DNA from 3 places in the Pelosinus sp. UFO1 genome. Region 1 is predicted to be linked to each of the others. Evidence: riboswitches for the same ligand, from Rfam matches in the RefSeq annotation. Region 1 holds a riboswitch; each other region holds the start of a gene.

Region 1 (7,438 bases):
CCTGTTACAGAAGGAACAGGGGCAACATGTACTAACCAACCAAGGGCAATTGCAGTACAAGCATCGGCAACAGCCTTTTGCTCCAAGTATTCTGGGGCACCGATAACAATTGGCAACATATTTGTATCTACATCTAAAGTATCCGCAATCTCCATAGCCGTCTGCGTCATCTTTCCAATGTCCACACATGCACCATAAGAGAGGACCGGGGGAATTCCTAGGGATTTACAAACCGCTTTTAGGCCGGATCCAGCCTCATCTGCTGCTTTTGGATCAGCCAGTCCAGTATATTGCATAACCGAAGAAGTACACCCTCCTGATAACACAAGAATATCTTTTTCAATCAAACCTTTTGTAATCTTAAAGATATTACTACCACCTTGACCATAACGAGCCGTAGTACAACCAACTATCGTTGCAATACCACGAATCTTCCCTTCTACAATTGCATCAATAAGAGGTTTCCAAGAGCCACCTAACGCTGCTTTAACTGATTCTGTACTAAAGCCAATCATGCAATCTGAGACATGTGGTGGAATGTAAACTTCTCTATTTTCAGCCTTACGTTTTGTATAGGCTGTAATGGCCATATCCAGAATTTTTTCTGCTTGTTTGCGCATTTCTTCAGGTTTAAATTCTACGACTTCTGTATCAGGCATACGGATGACTTCGTGAGTGCTTACCATGGTAGTACCAAAACGTTTCGCATAAAGAGGTAAGGTCGGAATGGTACAGTTATAATCAAACATGAATAAATCTACAGCACCTGTGGCTAGTAAATATTCCTCTGACAACCATTCTCCTTCTTGGCCAGCATAAGCAGACATTTTTCCAGTATCTTCATAGTTTAATAATTGTTGCCCTTCACAAACATGTCCTAATACCTGAAGACCTGTTGCGCCAGCCTTTTTAGCCTTTTCTTGCCACTCAGGAGAAGAGGCAAGTTCAATAACAATATGAGCTGCAAGTGGCATATGGCCATTTGTAATAATATTGACCTTTTCCTTATTTAACAAGCCCATATTTTGTTTTGCTGTTCTTATCTTTTGTGTACCCATTAATATTTCTTGTAATATATCTAATGCAAATAAACCTTGGTATTCATTGGCAATCCCTAAACGTACCGAGGTTAATAGAAAATCGACCGGATCGGCATTTAAGTTTGTCATACATTTTGTTTGTGCAAACGCAACCTCACTAAAGCCGCCACCAGGGAATAACTTTAATTTCCGCCACAGCTCTTGACGTTTAGGAGGAGCAAATACTTTAGTCATTGCTGACTCTTCCCAATAAGGCCGGCTAATATCTTCCAAAACCCAGTTTGCGAAATTTACAGCAACTTTTTTTACATCTTCATGACTATCTAATCCGGCCATTTCAGCATATTTGAGTAATTTATCTTTATCGCGAATTTTTAAACCACTATCTGGATTTTCTGCTGCTGCCTTTAAAGTTCGGGCCACCTGCTGGGCATGAAAAATATTAGCGGAAGTTCCAATCGTTACATGACGATATACAAAATTTCTTGATACCATTACATCCGCATCCACGCCACAAGCTCCGCGTGGTACTTTGGCATTTATACGACAAGGACCATTGGCACAAAGCTGACATGACAATCCTTGTACACAAAAAGTACAACGAATCTTTTCCTGTTGATCAAATCGATCAAATACATTTGTAAGCCCTTGAGCATGAACATGTTGGTACATTTCACGCATAGCTGGATCTACAATAACATTAAGAGGAAATCCCTCTTTCCCCTGATCCGTTCCCTGAATATGTTTACGCTGCCATTTATGTACCTCTTCCATAGAAGGAGATTTCTCAATATCATAGTATTTTTTTGCGTTTTGATGCACGTCAAAATGTCGATTTGGATCATTTGTACCACTGGCATCACCTTTTCCTGAAACAGATTCCACATCACCTCGACTGGTTTGATCTGTACTTTTAATTAATGTTTCATTTCCTTGATCTGACAACTGCATTACCTCCTTTTTTTCTAGCTTTTGCTATTTTCAAAGAGGCTATTCATCTATATACAACACTTTCACTATAACTAATAGAATATTGTAGCTATGAGGAAACGAAAAGATACTATTTAAAATACTATACTCTAAAAAGAAAAGAAGCCTGCCTAAAGGCAAACCTCTTCTCTTACTTTTAGATAAAACGTAATCTAATTATATAATCTCAGGGTTATTAAACCTCCATAATAATAGGTAAAATCATTGGACTACGGCGAGTCTTCTCATAAACAAATTTACTTAAGGCATCTCGAACACTACCTTTGATTGCAGCCCATTCAGTCACTTTATTGGCCTCACAATTAGCAAGGACCTGCTTTACTTTTTGTTTAGCTTCAACCATTAAGTGTCCTGATTCTCTAACATAGACAAAACCACGGGAAACTAAATCGGGACCCGCTACAACTGAGCCACTGGCCTTATCTATAGTGATAACTACAATGAGAACTCCATCTTGAGATAATTTGCTACGATCACGCATAACAATATTTCCTACGTCACCTACTCCTAAACCATCAACAAAAACCTTACCTGACGTGACTTTCCCTGATAACTTCCCACTAACAACACCAGCTTCTTTGGAAAACTCAAAGACCTGTCCGTTACTACCTATAAAAATATTTTCCTTGGCAACGCCCAATTCTTGAGCTATCTTTCCATGGCTTATTAACATCCGATACTCGCCATGCACGGGAATAAAGTATTGAGGACGAACTAAGGTTAACATTAATTTTAATTCTTCCTGGCTGGCATGCCCTGAAACGTGAATACCAGCAGAACGTTCATGTATCACTTCTGCTCCTAATCGTAATAAGGCGTCAATCGTCTTTGACACGGATTTCTCATTACCTGGAATCGGTGTCGCAGAAATAATAACAGTATCACTAGGACTAATCTCAATTTTTCGATGATCGTTCATTGCCATTCTCGTTAAGGCAGACATAGGTTCCCCTTGGCTACCAGTCGATAAAATCAATATTTGGTTTCCTGGATAGTTTTTAATCTCATCAATGTCAATTATGACACCTTCGGGAACCGTTAAGTACCCAAGTTCTGTAGCAATATTTACAACGTTAATCATACTGCGTCCGATAATTGCCACCTTACGGCCATATTTACAAGCAGACGTAATCGCCTGCTGTACACGTAATACGTTGGATGCAAAGGTAGCTAAAAGAATTCGCCCCTTCGCATTGTGAAATGCTTCATCCAAAGCAATGCCGACCTGTCGTTCTGATTTCGTAAAACCCGGTCGTTCCGCATTCGTGCTGTCAGACATCAAGACGAGTACACCTTCGTCACCTAATTCGGCGAATTTATGAATATCCATTGCTTTACCGTCAACTGGTGTATAATCAATTTTAAAATCACCCGTATGGACAATTGTCCCAACCGGAGTCTTAAAATACATTCCTACGGCATCAGGAATGGAGTGACATACGCGAATGAACCCTACTTGAATGGTACCAAATGATATTTGATCGCCTGGGTTCACTGGAACCAACTTGTAGTTTGCCACGCCATTTTCTTTTAATCGGCACTCGGCTAACCCTAATGCAAGACGCGTACCATAGACGGGTACATCAATTTGCTTTAATAGATAGGATAAAGAACCAATGTGGTCTTCGTGGCCATGAGTGATAACAACCGCCCTTATCTTATCCTGATTTTCAAGAAGATAGGAGATATCAGGTATAACTAAGTCAATCCCTAACATATCATCTTCTGGAAATGCTAAACCAGAATCAAGAATGATAATATCATCTTCGTAGCGAATTACTGTCATATTCTTGCCGATTTCGCCTAACCCACCAAGTGGAATAATGGCTAATTTATTTTGTTTTTCCAAGAAAAATACCTCCAATATTTGAGTTTGTACATTTAAGTTTTTTTCACCAATAGACGTTCCGTAAACCAACCGTTCCCGCTTTCGATTGGTTTCATCCAAATGTTCATAAATGAAAATACCCGCTCAAAACCCATTACTTTCTATTGTACTTCAAATTGCTTCAATATACAAGTTTTGGCGTATTAAACAATACTTTTTTCACAATTTTTACCCTTTAATGGAATTTCCACAAAAATTTTAGTGCCTTGACCTAGTGCTGATTTAATAACAAATTTTCCTTCCACCAAAGCAACACGTTCTCTCATTCCATAAATACCCAAACAAGTATGGCTATGGGAATTTCTAACGATTTCTGTATCAAAACCTACACCGTCATCATCAACCAACAAAATAAGTTTATCCTGTTTTTTATTTAAGGATACCCAAACCTGTTTTGCTTTTCCATGTTTGACTATATTCGTTAATGCTTCCTGTAAAATACGATATAATGTGATTTCTACTTCAGGAGAAAATCGTTCTCTTGATAAGTTATTAAAATCAACATACATAGAAATTCCATATTGCTTAGTATAGTTTTCTATATATTTTTTAGCAGCAGCTACTAACCCTAAGTCATCTAATAATACAGGGCGTAATTCAACTGCCATATGATGCACCGCTTCTAAGGTCGTAACCGCAAGGTCACGCATTTCTAGTATCTTTTCTTGCTCCTCGCTACTTTGCACTTGCTCTGCGAGGACACGTAGACCAACAATGATGGAAGTTAAGGACTGGCTTGTTTCATCGTGGAGCTCCCGTGATATTCTTTTACGTTCATCTTCTTGTATTGTAATTATTTTATTTAAAAATATAGACTGAAGTTCTTCTTTTTCTGTTAATGCCCCTACTAACCTTTCCTGCCTGGCATTTGATTGAAGATTGGCTTCTACGAAACGTGCAGCTAACCTCGCATAAGGCTCCGCAGTTTTTTGATCACCAGTTACGCCAATTAAGCCAATACATTGCTCCTCAAACATTATAGGAACATTAAAGCCATTGCGGGTACCAGGCATATCTATTTCATCTTCTTCACTAACATAAAACTCCTTCACAACCCCATTCTGCAGCATCTTTGCCCCGGCTTCATGAATTTGTCCAATACGTTCTCTACTAAAAGACGCAATAATTACTCCATGTTCATCAAGTATATTTACATTCTTATTTAATTCAACAGCTACAGTATCTACTAAAGACTGCGCAAATTTCGCATCTAATCGTCTATGTTCATTTTCCACTTGGAAACCTCCAAAAATATTCTTGCGTATCCTATTTCTTCAGACACTTTGCATAATCCTATATTTTTTAAAATTTCAAAAAATATATTTTAATTATTGATTGACAAGTAATCATAGTTTTAATAAAATAAGCAAAGAATTGAATAGGTTGTGATTATAGAGGTGCAAGTGTTATGAGTAAGTATAGTGAGCCGGAAGCAATGAACTATACTGAAAGGAATAGTTGCCGAAACAAAAAAATTCCTACTTTTTTTGTTGGGCTTGTATTGAATAAATGCAAGACTGTCACCAAAAGCTTCTTTTGGGTGGAGTGCTATCTCACACAAGCGGTAATTTATCTTTGTATAAATTTTTTGGTTGTGAGATAGCTCACAACCATTTTATTTTGTAAATTAGGAGGTAAATTATGTCAATTCCTACTGTAAATCTGAAAGAATTATGTCCAGAAAAAGTAGGCCTCAAGCGTGACATGAAATCACGCCACCTTATGATGATTTCTATCGGTGGTACCATTGGTACTGGACTCTTTCTAGGATCAGGTCAAACCCTTAGTCAAGCAGGTCCTCTTGGTGCTGTTCTTGCCTACCTAACAGGCGGTTTTATCATGTATATGGTTCTCTTATGCTTAGGTGAACTAACGGCAGCCATGCCTGTTTCTGGCTCGTTTCAAAGTTATGCCTCTCGTTTCATATCCCCTGGAGCTGGTTTCACCACTGGCTGGTTATACTGGATAAACTGGGCAATTTGTATTGCTGCTGACTTTACCGCTGCAGGTATTATTATGAATAATTGGTTTCCACAATTGGCGATCTGGATGTGGTGTGGAATCTTTGCTGTGATGTTAGCCTTATTAAACATCATCTCGGTAAAGGCCTATGGTGAAGCAGAATTCTGGTTTGCTGGTATCAAAGTAACTGCAATTTTAGCTTTTATTGTCGCTGGTGCAGGTCTGTTGTTTGGTTTTTCTAGTCATTCTCTCCCTATTGTCGGGCTCTCCAATTTTAATACTGGCTCTGGTCTTTTTCCGAATGGCTTTGAAGCAGTATTTTTAACTATGATCGCTGTAGTGTACTCTTTCCAAGGTGCTGAGCTTGTAGGGATTGCTGCAGGTGAATGCGAAGACCCAAGTAAAAATGTTCCTCGCGTTATTAAAGGGATTACTTTCCGCATTATTATATTTTATGTGTTAGCCATGGTTGTACTCGCAGGTATTATTCCTTGGCAAGAAGCAAGTGTCTTAGAAAGTCCTTTTGCCCATGTATTCGGTATGTTAGGATTCCCTTTAGCAAAAGATATTATGAGTTTTGTTGTTATGACCTCCGCCTTATCTGCAGGTAATTCCGCTTTATATGCCTGCTCTCGTCTCCTCTGGTCTATGTCCAAGGAAGGATTAGCACCTAATTTTCTAGGCAAGCTAAACTCTCGTGGTGTTCCTATCAATGGTGTTTATTTGACTCTAGTATTAGCTTGCATGTCTTTACTTACCAGTGAGTATGCTGCCGATACCGTATATTTGTGGCTTATGTCTAGTACAGGGCTTACAGGTTGTCTAATTTGGGTTATTATTGCTTGGTGCCAGATAAACTTCCGTAGAGAATTTGCTCGCCTAGGTGGTAAATTGGAACAACTCAAATTTCGTACACCATTCTACCCACTTGTACCTGTACTTGCTTTGGTATTAAACATTGGTGTTATTTTCAGTCTATATTTCGATGAATCACAACGTATTGTTCTTTACACTGGTATTCCTGTACTGCTTGCTATCTATTTATATTATGTAATATTTTTAGATAAAAAAATCACAGGATCGAAAGCCCAAAGCCTGTAAATATAAAAAATGGTGGCCTCTTAAATGAGGTCACCATTTTTTTATTTACAGGCAAAACTTACTATGAAACACAGCCCCCTATTTATGTTATAATATTATGTAAATTAAATAGGTAGGAGGCATCATTATGGATTCCTTATCCCATGCACTAATTGGCATGGCTGTTGCTGGTTTATCTGGACATCCTCTATCCTTACATGATCCTATTTATCTTGCGACGGTTATTGGCGCGCAAGCACCTGATTTTGATATTATCGCTCAAGTCAAAGGAAATTTTTCTTACCTTAGACAGCACCGCTCTTTTTCTCATTCCATCCCTGGTTTATGCATGTGGGCAGCTATGATTAGCTTAAGTCTTTATGCTTTTATGCCGGAAACCAATCTTTTTTCCTTATTTGGCTGGGCCTTTGCTGGTTGTCTGTCACACAGTATCATTGATTATTTTAATACCCATGGA
Region 2 (7,438 bases), 1.8 Mb from region 1:
CTATCGGTGATCCAGATAAAGCGCAATCTCGCCCATAAGGGCTGGTAGTCGTAACTTGACCTGGAAGAGTAGTTGGCGCCATTTGTCCACCTGTCATACCAAATACTGCATTATTTACCATAATAGATGTAATCTTTTCACCCCGGGCTGCAACATGTATAGCATGAGCAGTACCAATAGCAGCAATATCTCCATCCCCTTGGTAAGTAAATACCATTTTATCCGGTAGAGAACGTTTTATCCCAGTAGCCACAGCTTGAGCCCTTCCATGGGCTGCTCCCACAAAGTCACAGCTAAAGAAGTCTAAGGAAAAACCGGCGCACCCTACAGGAGCTACACCAATTGTGTCTTCAATAATACCTAGTTCCTCCATTACTTCCCCAATGATACGATGAATAATTCCATGGGTACACCCTGGGCAGTAATGAAAGGGAATTCCGGTTAAGCCTGTTGTTCTTTTAAATATAACTTCCATTCTTATGCCTCCCTTACCAGCGACAAATCAAAAACTTTCCCGATAAACTCTAGTATTTCATTTTCAGAAGGCATCATTCCCCCTTGCCGATTGCACAAATAAACAGGCACACGGCATTCGATTGCCAACTTTACGTCTTCAATCATTTGTCCTGCATTAAGCTCTACTGTGACGATTCCCTTAATTTTTTCTTTATAGGGCGCAAATCCCTTTTCTGGAAAGGGCCATAAAGTGATTGGACGGATAAGTCCTAGCTTAATTCCCGCCTTACGAGCATTTAGTACTACACTTTTACCAATGCGACCGCAAGTTCCATATCCTACAATGAGATATTCTGCATCTTCGGTATAAAATTCTTCCCAACGCTGCTCTGTCTCTTTGATCTTCTCATATTTATCCTGCCATTTTAGGCAATTTGCTTCCCCAATTTCATTCGTTAAGGAATAACTCACTATCTTACGCTTTTGCCGTCCTCGGCAGCCGTCTACAACCCAGTCTTTTGGGGGAAGTTCTACCTGTGGCCGTTCTTTTATTTCTACAGGTTCCATCATTTGGCCCAAAAATCCATCTGCCATAATCAGTACAGGATTCCGGTATTTATCCGCTAAGTCAAAAGCTTCCATAGTAAAATCGTATAACTCTTGACTTTTAGATGGTGCCAAAACAATCAACCGATAATCCCCATGGCCGCCTCCCTTGGTACACTGGAAATAATCCGATTGTGCAGGGCCCAGTCCGCCTAACCCAGGACCAGCTCGATTGACATTCACCACAACCACTGGCAGCTCAGCTGCCGCCAAGTAAGACATCCCCTCTTGCTTTAAGCTAAAGCCAGGGCTTGAGGTAGCCGTCATTACGCGAGTACCTGTTGTTGCTGCACCATAACACATATTAATCGAAGCAACTTCATCTTCCCCTTGAAGCACGGTACCTCCGGCCTTGGGTAAATGCTTAGACAAATATTCAACCACTTCTGTAGAAGGGGTTATTGGATAACCAAAAAACAATTTACAGCCAGCTTGAATGGCCGCCTCTGCAATGGCTTCATTGCCTTTTATTAATATCTTTTTCATAAGGTCAGCTCCTTTTCTTCCGAGAAACTTCCAATGCTACATCAGGACACATCGCTCCGCACATAGCGCACCCTATACATTTTGATTCATCTTTTACCACAACTGCATAATATCCCTTTTGATTGGTCGTATCACCAATGGCTAGTACCTGTTTGGGGCAGATATCTACGCACAAGCCGCAACTCTTACAGTACTCCCGTAATACAACAACTTTTGACATCAAATCAACTCCTTTCAAATTCCATACAGCTGCATTAACGAAATGTAGCTATGTACTCTTTGGCTAAGATATACACTTGTCATCTTTATTACACATCTATTCTTGTATTTATGAAATATTACTATTTACTAAACATGCTAGGGCAATAGAATTCATTTTCCCTTCCGGTGTTTCAGACCGTGAAGTCATAACAATCGGATGGGTTGCCCCTAATACAATCCCTGCCATTTTGCTATTCGCAAAATAAATCAGAGATTTCCCCAGAGCATTCCCCGTTTCGATATTCGGTACTAAAATTAAATCCACATTTCCTGACACTTTGCTGGTAATACCTTTATGTTTTGCCGCATCTTGACTTACTGCTACATCAAGAGCAATCGGACCTTCGATAATCCCTAAAGGGAACTGGCCAGCTGCACTCATTTGGGTTAGGGTTTGTGCATCCACCGTGGCAGGCATTTTTCCATTTACCACTTCATTGGCAGTTAATACTGCTACATGAGGTTCTTTAATGCCCATCGCCTGCAAAGCCAACATAGAGTTAAGGAGGATTTCTTTTTTTTCTTCTACGGTAGGAGCAATATTCATCCCACCATCCGTAATAAACAAAAGTTTCTTTTGACCTGGAATTTCAAATGCTCCGAGGTGGCTAAGTAGTCTACCTGTTCGCAAACCTTCTTCTTTATGAAGCACAGCTCGCAAGAAATCACTACTATTAATTAAACCTTTCATCAATACCTGGGCTTGACCGCGTTTCACTATGGAAACTGCCTTTTGTGCAGCTTTCGTTATATCTGCTTCATGAATGATTTTGGTTTCATTAGATAGCCCAACTTCTGCAAGCATAGGGGTAATTAAAGCAGCATCGCCTACTAAGATAGCCTGAGCAATACCAACTTCTTGCACCATTTTAATCGCAGACAATACCTCTTTATCCTGGGCCACGGCTACGCTAATCATTACCTGACCGCGATTTTTAATTTCCGCTACTATTTCGTCATAAGAGCAGTACAAATAATCACCTCCTACCTAACAATAATTCTGTGCCGGTTCCTGGCCTCTTAGTACTCTAAGGGCACCAAAAGCTAATGCTTCTAGTTCTTCTTCCCCTGGTACAACGGTCACAGGAGCAATAAACATAACTCTATTCTTTATTTCATCAGTAATACGTTCTGAATGAGCAATACCCCCTGTTAAAATGATATGTTCTACATTGCCTGCTAGCACTGTAGCCATAGCACCAATTTCTTTGGCTACTTGATAACAAAAGGCATCTAATACTAGCTTAGCTTCTACATTACCTCCATCTGCCATCGCAAATGCTTCTCGAATATCCGTTGTACCAAGATAGGCATAGATTCCGCCTTTATTGCTTAATTTTTCTCGCAGCTCCGCCGAGGTATACTTATCTGACAAAGCCAACTTTAAAAATTGACCTACCGGCAGTCCACCACAACGATCTGGAGAAAAAGGCCCTTCTTCTTTTGCATTATTTACATCAATCATTCTACCCTTTTTATGCGGTGTTACAGAAACACCTGTTCCTAAATGAGCAACAATTAGATTCATATCCTCATAGTTTTTACCTAGTTGGTTTGCCACCTTACGCGCAACAGCTTTCGTGTTTAATGCATGGGATAGGCTGATCCTTGGTAAATCAGGCAAACCGGATATTCGCGCTACTGGTTCCATTTCATCTACAGAAACAGGATCAACAATATAAGAAGGGATCTTCAATGTTTCTGCTAGCCCATAAGCCATGACAGCGCCCAAGTTAGAAGCATGTTCACCAAATTTGGCTGCTTTGAGATCATCCACCATATCTTGACTAATACAATACGTTCCGCCCTTAAGAGGTTTCAAAATCCCACCACGCGCCACCACTGCTTTTAACGTGGCAATGTCAACCCCTTCTGCTGCTACTTGTTTTAAAATTAATCGCAACCGATATTCATACTGATCTACTACTTTTATGAAGCCACTAGTATCCGCTACAGAATGCTCGACGGTCTTTTTAAAAACTATTTTTTCTCCATCGTATACAGCAAATTTTGTTGATGTTGCCCCCGGGTTAATTACCAATAACCTTTCCGCTGCCCCATATTCTTTAGCCATAAAGTTCCTCCCATAACATTTCAGTTTCATTCTATGTATTGAAATTTCACCAAATATTCTGTTCATATATTCTTTACTTATTTCATTTTATTTTTCTTATTTCCTGCTTTTAAATAAGAAAAGACTTGGCTTAGGCCAAGTCCTCAGACGCAGGCAGAAGCCTTAGTCGTTCTTACTTGGAATCAAGGAAGTGTTATACTTTCTGATTCCGTAAAAAACAGACAGGTCTACTACAACCTGCCTGTTCCATTATTTATTCATTATTTTTTAGTAGCTGCTGCTAATTTTATTTCCGTTTTTTCAAAATCCAAGGTAGCAAAATAATCCCCAATGGTTTCTGCCCGACGAATCATCTGCACCTGGCCGTCACCCTTTAATAATAATTCTGCGGAACGCAATTTTCCATTGTAATTAAAGCCCATTGCATGCCCATGAGCACCCGCATCATGCATAACAATAATGTCACCAATATCAATACGAGGTAAATTACGGTCAATAGCGAATTTATCATTATTTTCGCAAAGTGAACCTGTTACATCATATACATGATCTAGTGGAGCATTTTCTTTTCCCACGACCGTAATATGATGATAGGAACCATATAATGCTGGGCGCATTAAATTTGCCATGCAAGAATCAAGACCTACATAGTTTTTATAAATCTCTTTTTTGTGCAGTACAGTAGATACAAGATAACCATAAGGTCCTGTTATCATTCTGCCACACTCCATGGTAATTTTCAAAGGATGTAGTCCCTTCGCCACAATTTTTTCTTCATAAGCCTTACGCACCCCTTGGCTGACAACATCTAGGTCAACAGCTTCTTGTTCTGGACGGTAAGGAATACCAATTCCACCGCCCAAATCGATCATTTCAATCCGAATCCCTAATTTTTCATACACTTCAATTACTAAATCAAACATCATATTTGCCGTTGCAACAAAGCTATCTGAATTTAGTTCATTAGAAATTACCATGGTATGCAGAGCAAAACGTTTTACCCCTTTACTTTGCACAATTTTGTAAGCTTCTAAAATTTGTTCTCTCGTTAAACCATATTTTGCTTCCTCTGGATACCCAATAATATCATTTCCACCTTCCAATAAGGGACCCGGATTGTAGCGGAAGGAAAGGATGTCAGGTAAACCAACGTGCTTCTCCAAATATTCAATGTGGCTAATATCATCCAAATTAATAATAGCTCCCAGCTTTTTGGCCGCTTGGTAATCTTCTACTGGTGTATCGTTGGAGGAAAAGACAATTTCTTCTCCTGTTATTCCAGCTTGTTCAGAAAGAATAAGTTCTGGCAGAGAACTGCAGTCAGCTCCAACGCCTTCTTCTCTTAGCACCTTTAAAATATGAGGATTTGGTGTTGCTTTTACAGCAAAATATTCTTTAAATCCTGGCGCCCAGGAAAAAGCCGCCAATAATTTTCGAACATTATTTCGAATGGCCTGCTCATCATAAATATGAAATGGTGTTGGATATTTTTTTATAATTTCTTCTAGTTCAATCTTTGTAAAGGGTAATGTTTTTTCTGCCATTTTTGTATAGACCTCCTGAAATTGTTTATTATTTGGTAAGTTATAGTGTAAAACAAAAAGCAGTTTGCGGAAACCATCCCGCAAACCGCTATAAGAATCTAACATATCTCATAATCAGTTATGCAGATAGCACTCCACCCAAAATTGGATGACAGTCTTGTATTTATTCAATACAAAACCAACGAAAAGGTCTTTGCCAAACCCTTCCACTTCGGCGGTTATTCCTTTTTGTATCTTTCATCGCTGGCTACTCTAGATACATATTCTTAATATACCGCGCCTCTATCTTCTAGCTATTCATCTGTCATTTTTCTAAGTATAGACTAATCTAGTTTGTCATGTCAACTCTAATCCTATGTTTTTTTGTAAAAGTTATTATCCGATGACTAAACCGCTCTAAGACTCCCATCTTCTATAAGTGGGAGTTAAGAGCGGCTAAGTCCCTGGATAAGTGCGACTAAGATTCAGATGGAGTTAAAACTCCACCTGAATCAAGTCTTCTTTATAGATAGTCTATCATCTTAAGCCCTACAGACACTATCTTGGTTTTACCAAGATTGTAGGATTCATATATTCTTCATACTGTGCTTCACTAACCCACCCTGTGGCTAAGGCAGATTCTTTTAATGTAATGCCTTCCTTTACCGCACTTTTAGCAATTTGGGCTGCCTTATCATAACCAATTAGGGGTACTAAGCCTGTAATAAGTATTAGTGATTGGTGCAAATAAAAATCAATAATCTCAGTATTTGCCTGTATACCTACCGCACAATTAACATTAAAAGAGTTCATCCCATCCGAAAGTAGCCGAATGGACTGCAAGAAATTATAAACAATGACAGGCATAAATACATTTAATTGAAAGTTTCCTTGGCTAGCAGCAAAAGAAATTGTGGTGTCATTACCAAATACCTGGGCAACAATCATTGTCAATGCTTCGGATTGAGTTGGATTGACTTTTGCAGGCATAATGGAGCTGCCTGGCTCATTCTCGGGTATTTTAATCTCTCCAATACCGCACCGTGGACCACTTGCAAGCCAACGAACATCATTGGCAATCTTCATTAAATCAGCAGCTAATGCCTTCATCATACCATGAACGACGACTACCTCATCTTTACTTGTTAACGCATGAAATTTATTAGGAGCTGTACGAAATTCCTTGCCCGTTAACTTGGTAATTTCTGCAGCAACGAGTTCGCCAAAGTTCATAGGGGAATTAATACCAGTCCCAACAGCCGTTCCTCCCATGGCCAAGTCCCGCATAAAGTTAATACCTATGGTCAGCATTTCTTCGTTCCGTTCTAACATCCGCACCCAACCGCTTATTTCCTGTCCCATAGTAAGAGGTGTCGCATCCATTAAATGAGTTCTGCCAATTTTTATGATTTCACTGAATTCTTTTGATTTCTGATCTAACGTTTCTTTTAAAGAGGCAATTGCAGGTAATAGTTTATCAATCACTAATGTTACGCCGGCAACATGAATCGCCGTAGGGAAAATATCATTAGAGCTTTGGGATTTATTCACATGATCATTGGGATGAACGACTAAAGGCTCTGCTCCTTCGGCTAGCAACTGAGTCGCTCTATGTGCCAATACTTCATTTATATTCATATTAAACTGAGTGCCACTTCCCGTTTGCCACACGGCAAGAGGAAAGTTGCCATCTAGTTTTCCGGCTAACACCTCATCACAAGCCTTAACGATGGCCTGAGAGCGTTTTGTATCAAGTACACCTAGTTTCTCATTTACTAAGGCAGCTGCTTTCTTTAATATGGCAAATACACCAACTAACTCATAGGGCATCTTTTCTATTCCAATACGAAAATTTTCAAAACTACGTTGTGTTTGGGCTCCCCATAATTTATCCGCTGGCACTTTTATTTCTCCCATTGAATCTTTCTCAATACGATATTCCATATAAAGCACTCCTTTATCGATTCATTACCTATAAACTAAAAACGAAGAAGGTATCGTAAATTTGATCTTCTCTTTAGTTTCTTCTTCA
Region 3 (7,438 bases), 560 kb from region 1:
AGCCACATACAACAGGAATTTTACCCATTCGTAATAAACTTAGTATTCGGGATGGATCTACTTTTAAAATTCTAGCATTGGTAAAATTATTATCGGTTATAATGCCGGCTTGCCCACCTGTAAGCATAATCGCATCAAGTCCTGCAGCTTGTAATGTTCCAGTCATAATAACAGCAGAAATCATCTCGCCACAATATAAAATTTGATCGAGTTCACGGCTTGCAATATCTTTATATGCAGTGCGTGCCAGGTCAATCAGTGTATCAGTAGCGTAACTCTCTCCTTTTCTTCCCATAGCCGAAACGACTACTACAGGATTAAAACCTTTATCGTGGGCAGTTTTAATTTTTGCAACTACTAACTCTCTACACTCAGGAGTTGCAACAGAGGTACCGCCAAATTTTTGAACTATTATCCCCATTATTTCACCTCAAAGTAAGTTATGTTCAATCATATACTCGGCGATCTGTAACGCATTTAAAGCAGCACCTTTACGTATTTGATCACCAACAACCCAAAGATTTAGACCATGTGGAACGGAATTATCTTTTCTAATTCGACCTACAAAAACTTCATTTTGATTGGAAGTAAATAAAGGCATTGGGTATACCATGTCTGCCGGATTATCTTGCAAAATAACTCCTGGGAAATTTGCTAAGAGTTCTTTAGCCTGATCGACTGAGATTGTTTCTTCAAACTCAACGTTAATTGACTCTGAATGGCTACGATAAATAGGCACCCTTACAGTAGTTGCTGTAATACCTATCTTATAATCATTAAATATTTTATGCGTTTCATGAACCATCTTCATTTCTTCTTTTGTATAATTATCTTCTACAAATACATCAATATGTGGAATGATATTAAAAGCAATTTGATAATGCTTAGGTAAGCTAGCACTAGGAAGAATATTAGCTTCTACAGGGCGATTTTCAACAACAGCTTGCACTTGATTTGACAACTCATCAATTGCTTCTTTACCTGCTCCAGATACTGCTTGATAAGTGGAAACGACAATTCTTTTAATTTTTGCTTGATCATAAAGGGGTTTTAGGGCCATGGCCATAATAATGGTAGAACAATTAGGATTTGCAATAATCCCTTTATGCTGTTGTATAGCTTCTGGATTAACTTCTGGCACAACCAATGGCACAGTAGGATCCATCCGAAAAGCACTAGAATTATCAATCACTACTGCTCCACATTTTACTGCGGCAGGGGCAAATTTTGTACTAGCAGAACCACCGGCAAATAAGGCAATATCAATATTTTTAAAAGAGTCATCAGTAGCTTCTTCTACGATATAATCTTTTCCCATGAAAGGAATGATTTTTCCAGCGGAACGTTTTGATGCAAGTAATTTTAGATTATCAAAAGGAAAATTACGTTCTTCAATTAAATCTAGGAACTCTTGCCCTACTGCTCCAGTAGCTCCAAGTATTGCTACATTATATTTCTTCATACATATCGCTCCCCATTATTTTTTCTCGTAATATTATATATTCTTATTATATTCATTTTATTTACTATAGTTATTGCTTATGATGCCTGATTTAATGCAAAAGATGCTATGCTGTAAGTTTATGATTATACTATTTATTAAGCTTGCCAATAAACTTATTTTAAAATCTCTTCAAGTCCCAAAACCAAACCATTTGCTGTTAGTACATATTTACAAGCCAATACAACTCCTGGCATAAATGACTCACGGGATATGGAGTCATGACGAATCGTTAGTGTTTGACCAAGTCCACCAAAAATAACTTCTTGATGCGCTACATATCCAGGTAAACGCACACTATGCATTCTAATACCAGAAAAGTCTCCTCCTCTTGCACCAGGTAGCTTCTCGACTTCGTCTGGGTGTCCTTGTTGTAAATAACCACGTTTTTTCGCAATTAATTCTGCTGTTTGCAAAGCAGTTCCAGAGGGTGCATCGAGCTTTTGATCGTGATGCAATTCAATGATTTCCACATGTGGAAAAAATTTAGCGGCATCTTGTGCCAATTTCATCATTAGAATAGCACCAATGGCAAAATTAGGGGCAATTAATGCATTCACTTTGGTTTTTTCACATAATTGACTAATTTCTTCCAGGTTTTCTTCGGATAATCCAGTAGTTCCGACAACAGGGCAAACACCATTAGCAATTGCCATACGAATATTATTTAATACTACTTCTGGTCTTGTAAAGTCAACCATTACTTGTGGCTGTGTTTCATTAATTACAGTTTGCAGATTATTACCAACAATAATACCTGTTTTTTCTACGCCGATTAAATCACCAATATCAATAAAATCCGATTTTGTATCTACAGCTCCTACGATACTTAATTGCGTATCGTTATGTATGGCTTTTAGTACCTCACGCCCCATTTTACCGTAAGCTCCACACACTATTACTCTAATCATATTGCGCACCTCCTAATAGTAGCAATGTATTCATTGATTGTTATGAATGTTAATGTTGAGGTAAAAATAATAGCCGATGAGTATAATCTCATCGGCTGTCAATCGTACATTCAACAGTTATAAGGATAATGGGAAAACAAGCGTTTCCCCACGCCTTAGATAAGATAGCACTCCACTAAAAGGTTACTTTTAGTGACAGTCTTACACCTATTTGATGAAAGACCAGCACTGAAGACTTGGCATCTTCCGCACTTCGGCAAGCAACCCTTTTCTTTCAGATCATAGAGACCAATCTCCTTGAAAGTACTTTTGTTGTCTGCACCTCTATTCCATCCTGCGTAGGATGAAGTGTATTTAATTACATACATTGTATAATAGTGATTATAGTAGTGTCAATGCTTTTAAATAAAAAAGTAAAGTTTTAACAATCATTATATTGTAAGTCATATTTATTTACTGTGATTTTCTACATCTTTAGCGCCATTTTGTCGCAGTATTTGGGCTGCTGAGGTTACCTTAGTTGTATCTGTGCGAATAATAGCAAGAATGCTACCCTGAGCAACCTCTTGTTCATATCGTTGACTCGCTTCAGCAGGAATTCCCCAGTCAATTAGCCCACCAGCGATGCCGCCTGCAATTGCTCCGCCTACTGCAGCCGTAATAGGGCCAACAGCAAGAATAGGCCCGATACCGGGAAGCAGTAAAGCTCCAGCACCCATGAGTAAGCCACCAATTCCACCTAACGTACCACCAGTCAATGTTCCATCAACAATGTCATCATCATAAGTTTCATCTTGTGTTGTATTAGCATTTTGTTGTTTTTTTGATACAATGTTAATTTCTTCTGATGTAAAGCCTTGTTGGCGTAAAGTATTCACTGCATTTTCAGCTCTACCCCTTGATTCAAATACTCCGATAATGGTTTGGTTTTGCTTTTTGTTCTGTTGATGGTTTTGTTTTTGGTTTGAATTTTGTGTATTTGTCATATTGGTTGTATTCATGTTTCCTACTGGCGCCTGTTGCATTGTATTAGCAGTAGTGTTTGTTGCAGCATAACTATTTACCACTGTGTCTGAACTTGCTTGGTTTGGTAATTGATTGCAATTCTGTTTTTCCATGTGTAAACCTCCTAACATTAAATGCATTCCATGCAATTTAATGTTAGTTTATCCAGAGTACTTATTAATATGTATTTTCTTGACGCTCCCGATTTAAATTGCTATATCGATCATAAGCATTATTTATATCTACAATAATTACTTCATCTCCAATACGCTTTATTGCCTGCCATGGAATTGTCGCAGTTTTACTATCGCTGAAAAAGTTAAATAGTCCATTTCGTTTTGGTAGCAAGATAGTATGTATTCTGCCTGATTTATAATCAAAATTTAATTCACATTCATCAATTATCCCTAGACGGGCTCCATCACCTAAATTGATAACTTCTTTACCTGATAACTCACTCAAGCGCATTTTCTTCACCCCTTACTATTCTTATAAAATAATTTCACAAAGAACGGTTGAACAATGGATAAAGCAATCGATAGAAAAGCTATTGGATCTATGTAGAAACCAAAAATCAATACTTTCTCTGGTACATCTAACTTTAGAAAAGATATAAGCATAACTAATGATAAATAGATACCACCAGAAACTGCGATTAATTCCTGCAGAGCCAATGATATTGGCGAAATTTTAATTTCATTACTAGCATTTATTTGGCGGTAATACTTCATGCGTTCTAATACTGAAACTAGTAAGCCCCCAGTAAACAAAACAAGGAAAATTAACCAGGAATACATGATAGACCCTCCATATACCTTCTATCTTAAGAATATGATGAAAAAAACAATATTATGTTAAAAATAGCTTAGTGAAAGTTATGTATACTTCCACTAAGCTACTATAAAATCACTAATTACCTGTACTGCCTAGGCCGCCTTTTCTGATTGAGAATATATCATGGTCATCTATGTCGGTTAATAAATATTTATAGAAAATTCCTTGTGCAATTCGAGCACCTTTATTAATCACTATTTCTTGTAAATTGTGATTATAAATAGCAATAAAAATGTGTCCTTCATTTTCACTATTGTTGTAGTAGTCAGCATCAATAATCCCTTGGCTATTTATTAAACTTAATTTGTTTTTTATTGATAGACCAGAACGAATGTGTATGCCAAGGTATTCATCGGGCTGCATATAAGCTTTAATACCTGTAGGTACTAGACTAAGGGAGTTTGGATGTACTATTATATCTTCGGCGGCGGCTATATCATAGCCTGCGCTATATTGTGTTTTTCGAGTAGGAATAATAATATCTTTATCTTTATAAGTAGAAATCAATTCAAAACCTCTTAACCTCATCATATATCTCCTCACTTATCGGTCCTAATGCTGTAAAACATAGAGTATTTGGATTAAACATTTGTTGTGTTATAGAGTGCACTTTCTCTAAAGAAACTTTATCAATGTTAGTAACTACCTCATCCAGAGTAATATACTTTCCTAATGTAAGTTCCATCTTCCCAAGCCGCGACATACGGCTACTTGAGCTTTCAAGTGCTAATAATAAATTACCTTTTAATTGTTCTTTCGTTTTGGTAAGCTCTCTAGCTGTAATGCCTTTATTCTTTAATTCAAAAATAGTTTGTCTCACTAATTCTACTACCTGGCATGCATTACTAGGACGTGTTCCAGCATAAATGGTAAATAGACCAGCATCGCTATAATTCGTCTGGTAAGAATAGATGGAGTAAGCAAGTCCCTTTTCTTCTCGAATCGTCTGAAATAATCGTGAACTGATACCTCCACCCAAAATATTATTTATTATGTGAAAGGTATAGATATCTGGTGATAACTGGGATACACTGCTAGTTCCTAAACAAAGATGTACTTGCTCGATCGCTTTGGATTGTATTGTCTGATTGGGTTTTAATTCTGGGACAGTTGGGTTACCTTGTTTTTTATTGCCTGCCATTTTTCCAAAGTAGTAGTTTGTTAACTCTACTAGCCTTTCGTGGGTCAAATTACCGGCGGCGGCAATAACAATATTATCAGGGGTATAGAAATTTTGGTAATATTCAAGAAGAAGTGGCTTGTTAAAATTTTCAATAGAAGGTACAGTGCCGATAATATTACGCCCAAGGGCATGCCCTGCCCAGATATTATTATGGTGAAGATCATGTACTAACTCATCGGGAGTATCTTCATACATATGGACTTCTTCTAAAACTACTTCTCTTTCACGGTTAATATCTTCCTGCTCAAATTTAGATGATAAAAGCATATCGCTAAGAACATCCAGTGCAAGTTCTAGATGAGTATCGAGAACTTTTATATAATAGCAAGTATGTTCTTTATCGGTGAAAGCATTGATTTGTCCTCCAACTTCGTCCACCATTTCAGCAATGTCCTTTGCGGAACGGTTTTCAGTACCTTTGAAGATCATGTGCTCAATAAAATGAGAAATGCCATGATTATGTTGTTGCTCAGATCGAGAGCCAGTTCCTATCCATATTCCTAAAGTAACTGATTTTACATAAGGAATGGCTTCAGAGACAACACGAATATTATTTGGCAATGTTGATTTACGATACATATACTACTCCTTTTGTTCTATATCTAATCATATAAACTAATTTCTATTGGTATCTGATAAATCCTTCTTGTTTACTAGGTAAGAACGGGAATAAAGATTTTATCGTATTATTTATAAAAAAAACAGAGATATAATATCTCTGTTTTTTACATAGTAAGCATTTGCTACAAATTTATTAATTCTTAAAAAATGCTACTGTACCATTAAAGATACCTTGTGCAATTTTACTACGATAGGAATCACTATTCAGTTGAGCCGCCTCTTCTTGATTTGAAACAAAACCCATTTCAACTAATGTACTTGGCATAGAAGTGTTGCGTAGCACATGGAAAGTAGCTGAGGAGGTTCCTTTATCAATTGCACCAGTTTCTTTGACAAGAGCTTTTTCTATTTCTGATGCTAGTGTAGAAGATTTTCCTGCAGGATAGAAAGCCATAGCTCCTTTAATATTACTATCGGGATTTTCATTAGAATGTATACTAATGAAAATATCAGCATGGTTATCTTCAGCCATCGTAACTCTAGCTGCCAACTCTTCCCCTAAAGAACTTCCTTCAGGGGCAACGGTTCGATCTTTATCTCGAGTCATAATTACTTTAGCACCAGCTTGTACTAATTTATCACGTAATTTTAATGCTACTGCCAGATTATTATCAGACTCTCGCGTGTTATTGGCTACTGCTCCAGGATTACTACCACCATGTCCAGGATCTACGACAATGATTTTATTTTTTAATGTTGTGTCGTTACTTGAACCCGACGGCACTGTTGTCGGCGATTTAGTATTATTACCATCAAAAATGTTAAATACGGGGCCAAGAATCTTTTTGAAGATTAAGTTAAACAATTGCCCAAATATGCCCCCACCACCAGTATTTGAACTATTTGAATCCGCTATCGTAGTTGCGGCTAGTGTATTTAGTATATTATCAGTTGATGCCGCATGGGTGATTGGAATAGGAATTATTATATTAAATACAAGTAAAGATAGTATAATATAGGATAAAAATTTGTTTTTATTCACTGGATACCTCCACAACAATATAAATTACTTTCTTGAAAATACAGTTTTTAAAGTTTTCCAAGAGTTAGGATCCTCTTCACCAAGCTTCCACATTGCAGCACCTGCAATATCATATTGGTTCACTAAATCAAGCTTGTATTTAAGGCTCTCACTGTTTTCATACCATACCTGATGACTAATTCCATCAGCACCGGTATAGTTAAAATAAGGAGATTTAGAAGTTTTATCAAATACAATAGAACTATTAAATTGTTGTACTAAATTCATGATGGCCCCATACTCTAAACTTTCTACTCCTTTGCTAGACCAGTCATAGCCATAGGCTGCAATACCAATATAGACCTTATTTTTAGGTATAAATTTTAATGCATATTTAAGGTTGTTTTCTACCCAATTTATAT

The links. Region 1 has a riboswitch for lysine ahead of UFO1_RS13850 (amino acid permease). Riboswitches for the same ligand answer to the same signal wherever they lie in the genome.
Region 2: linked by a shared signal. The riboswitch ahead of UFO1_RS05010 (diaminopimelate decarboxylase) and the one ahead of UFO1_RS13850 (amino acid permease) in region 1 are both predicted to bind lysine.
Region 3: linked by a shared signal. The riboswitch ahead of dapB (4-hydroxy-tetrahydrodipicolinate reductase) and the one ahead of UFO1_RS13850 (amino acid permease) in region 1 are both predicted to bind lysine.

The regions. Positions count from the first base shown of each region.
Region 1 is NZ_CP008852.1:2,906,229-2,913,666, forward strand. Features, by position in the region: gene cooS (anaerobic carbon-monoxide dehydrogenase catalytic subunit) at 1-1,985, opposite strand, end outside; gene UFO1_RS13840 (ribonuclease J) at 2,206-3,879, opposite strand; gene UFO1_RS13845 (sugar diacid recognition domain-containing protein) at 4,062-5,153, opposite strand; lysine riboswitch at 5,303-5,477, shown strand; gene UFO1_RS13850 (amino acid permease) at 5,560-6,981, shown strand; gene UFO1_RS13855 (metal-dependent hydrolase) at 7,109-7,438, shown strand, end outside.
Region 2 is NZ_CP008852.1:1,127,085-1,134,522, reverse strand. Features, by position in the region: gene UFO1_RS05035 (thiamine pyrophosphate-dependent enzyme) at 1-475, opposite strand, end outside; gene vorB (3-methyl-2-oxobutanoate dehydrogenase subunit VorB) at 478-1,548, opposite strand; gene UFO1_RS05025 (ferredoxin family protein) at 1,553-1,768, opposite strand; gene UFO1_RS05020 (bifunctional enoyl-CoA hydratase/phosphate acetyltransferase) at 1,877-2,782, opposite strand; gene buk (butyrate kinase) at 2,798-3,883, opposite strand; gene UFO1_RS05010 (diaminopimelate decarboxylase) at 4,144-5,427, opposite strand; lysine riboswitch at 5,547-5,720, opposite strand; gene fumC (class II fumarate hydratase) at 5,965-7,350, opposite strand.
Region 3 is NZ_CP008852.1:2,349,909-2,357,346, forward strand. Features, by position in the region: gene dapG (aspartate kinase) at 1-421, opposite strand, end outside; gene UFO1_RS10975 (aspartate-semialdehyde dehydrogenase) at 431-1,462, opposite strand; gene dapB (4-hydroxy-tetrahydrodipicolinate reductase) at 1,618-2,412, opposite strand; lysine riboswitch at 2,570-2,747, opposite strand; gene UFO1_RS10985 (general stress protein) at 2,862-3,530, opposite strand; gene UFO1_RS10990 (YlmC/YmxH family sporulation protein) at 3,595-3,885, opposite strand; gene UFO1_RS10995 (hypothetical protein) at 3,891-4,214, opposite strand; gene UFO1_RS11000 (deoxyuridine 5'-triphosphate nucleotidohydrolase) at 4,327-4,779, opposite strand; gene UFO1_RS11005 (pitrilysin family protein) at 4,760-6,013, opposite strand; gene UFO1_RS11010 (N-acetylmuramoyl-L-alanine amidase) at 6,189-7,037, opposite strand; gene UFO1_RS11015 (glycosyl hydrolase family 18 protein) at 7,062-7,438, opposite strand, start outside.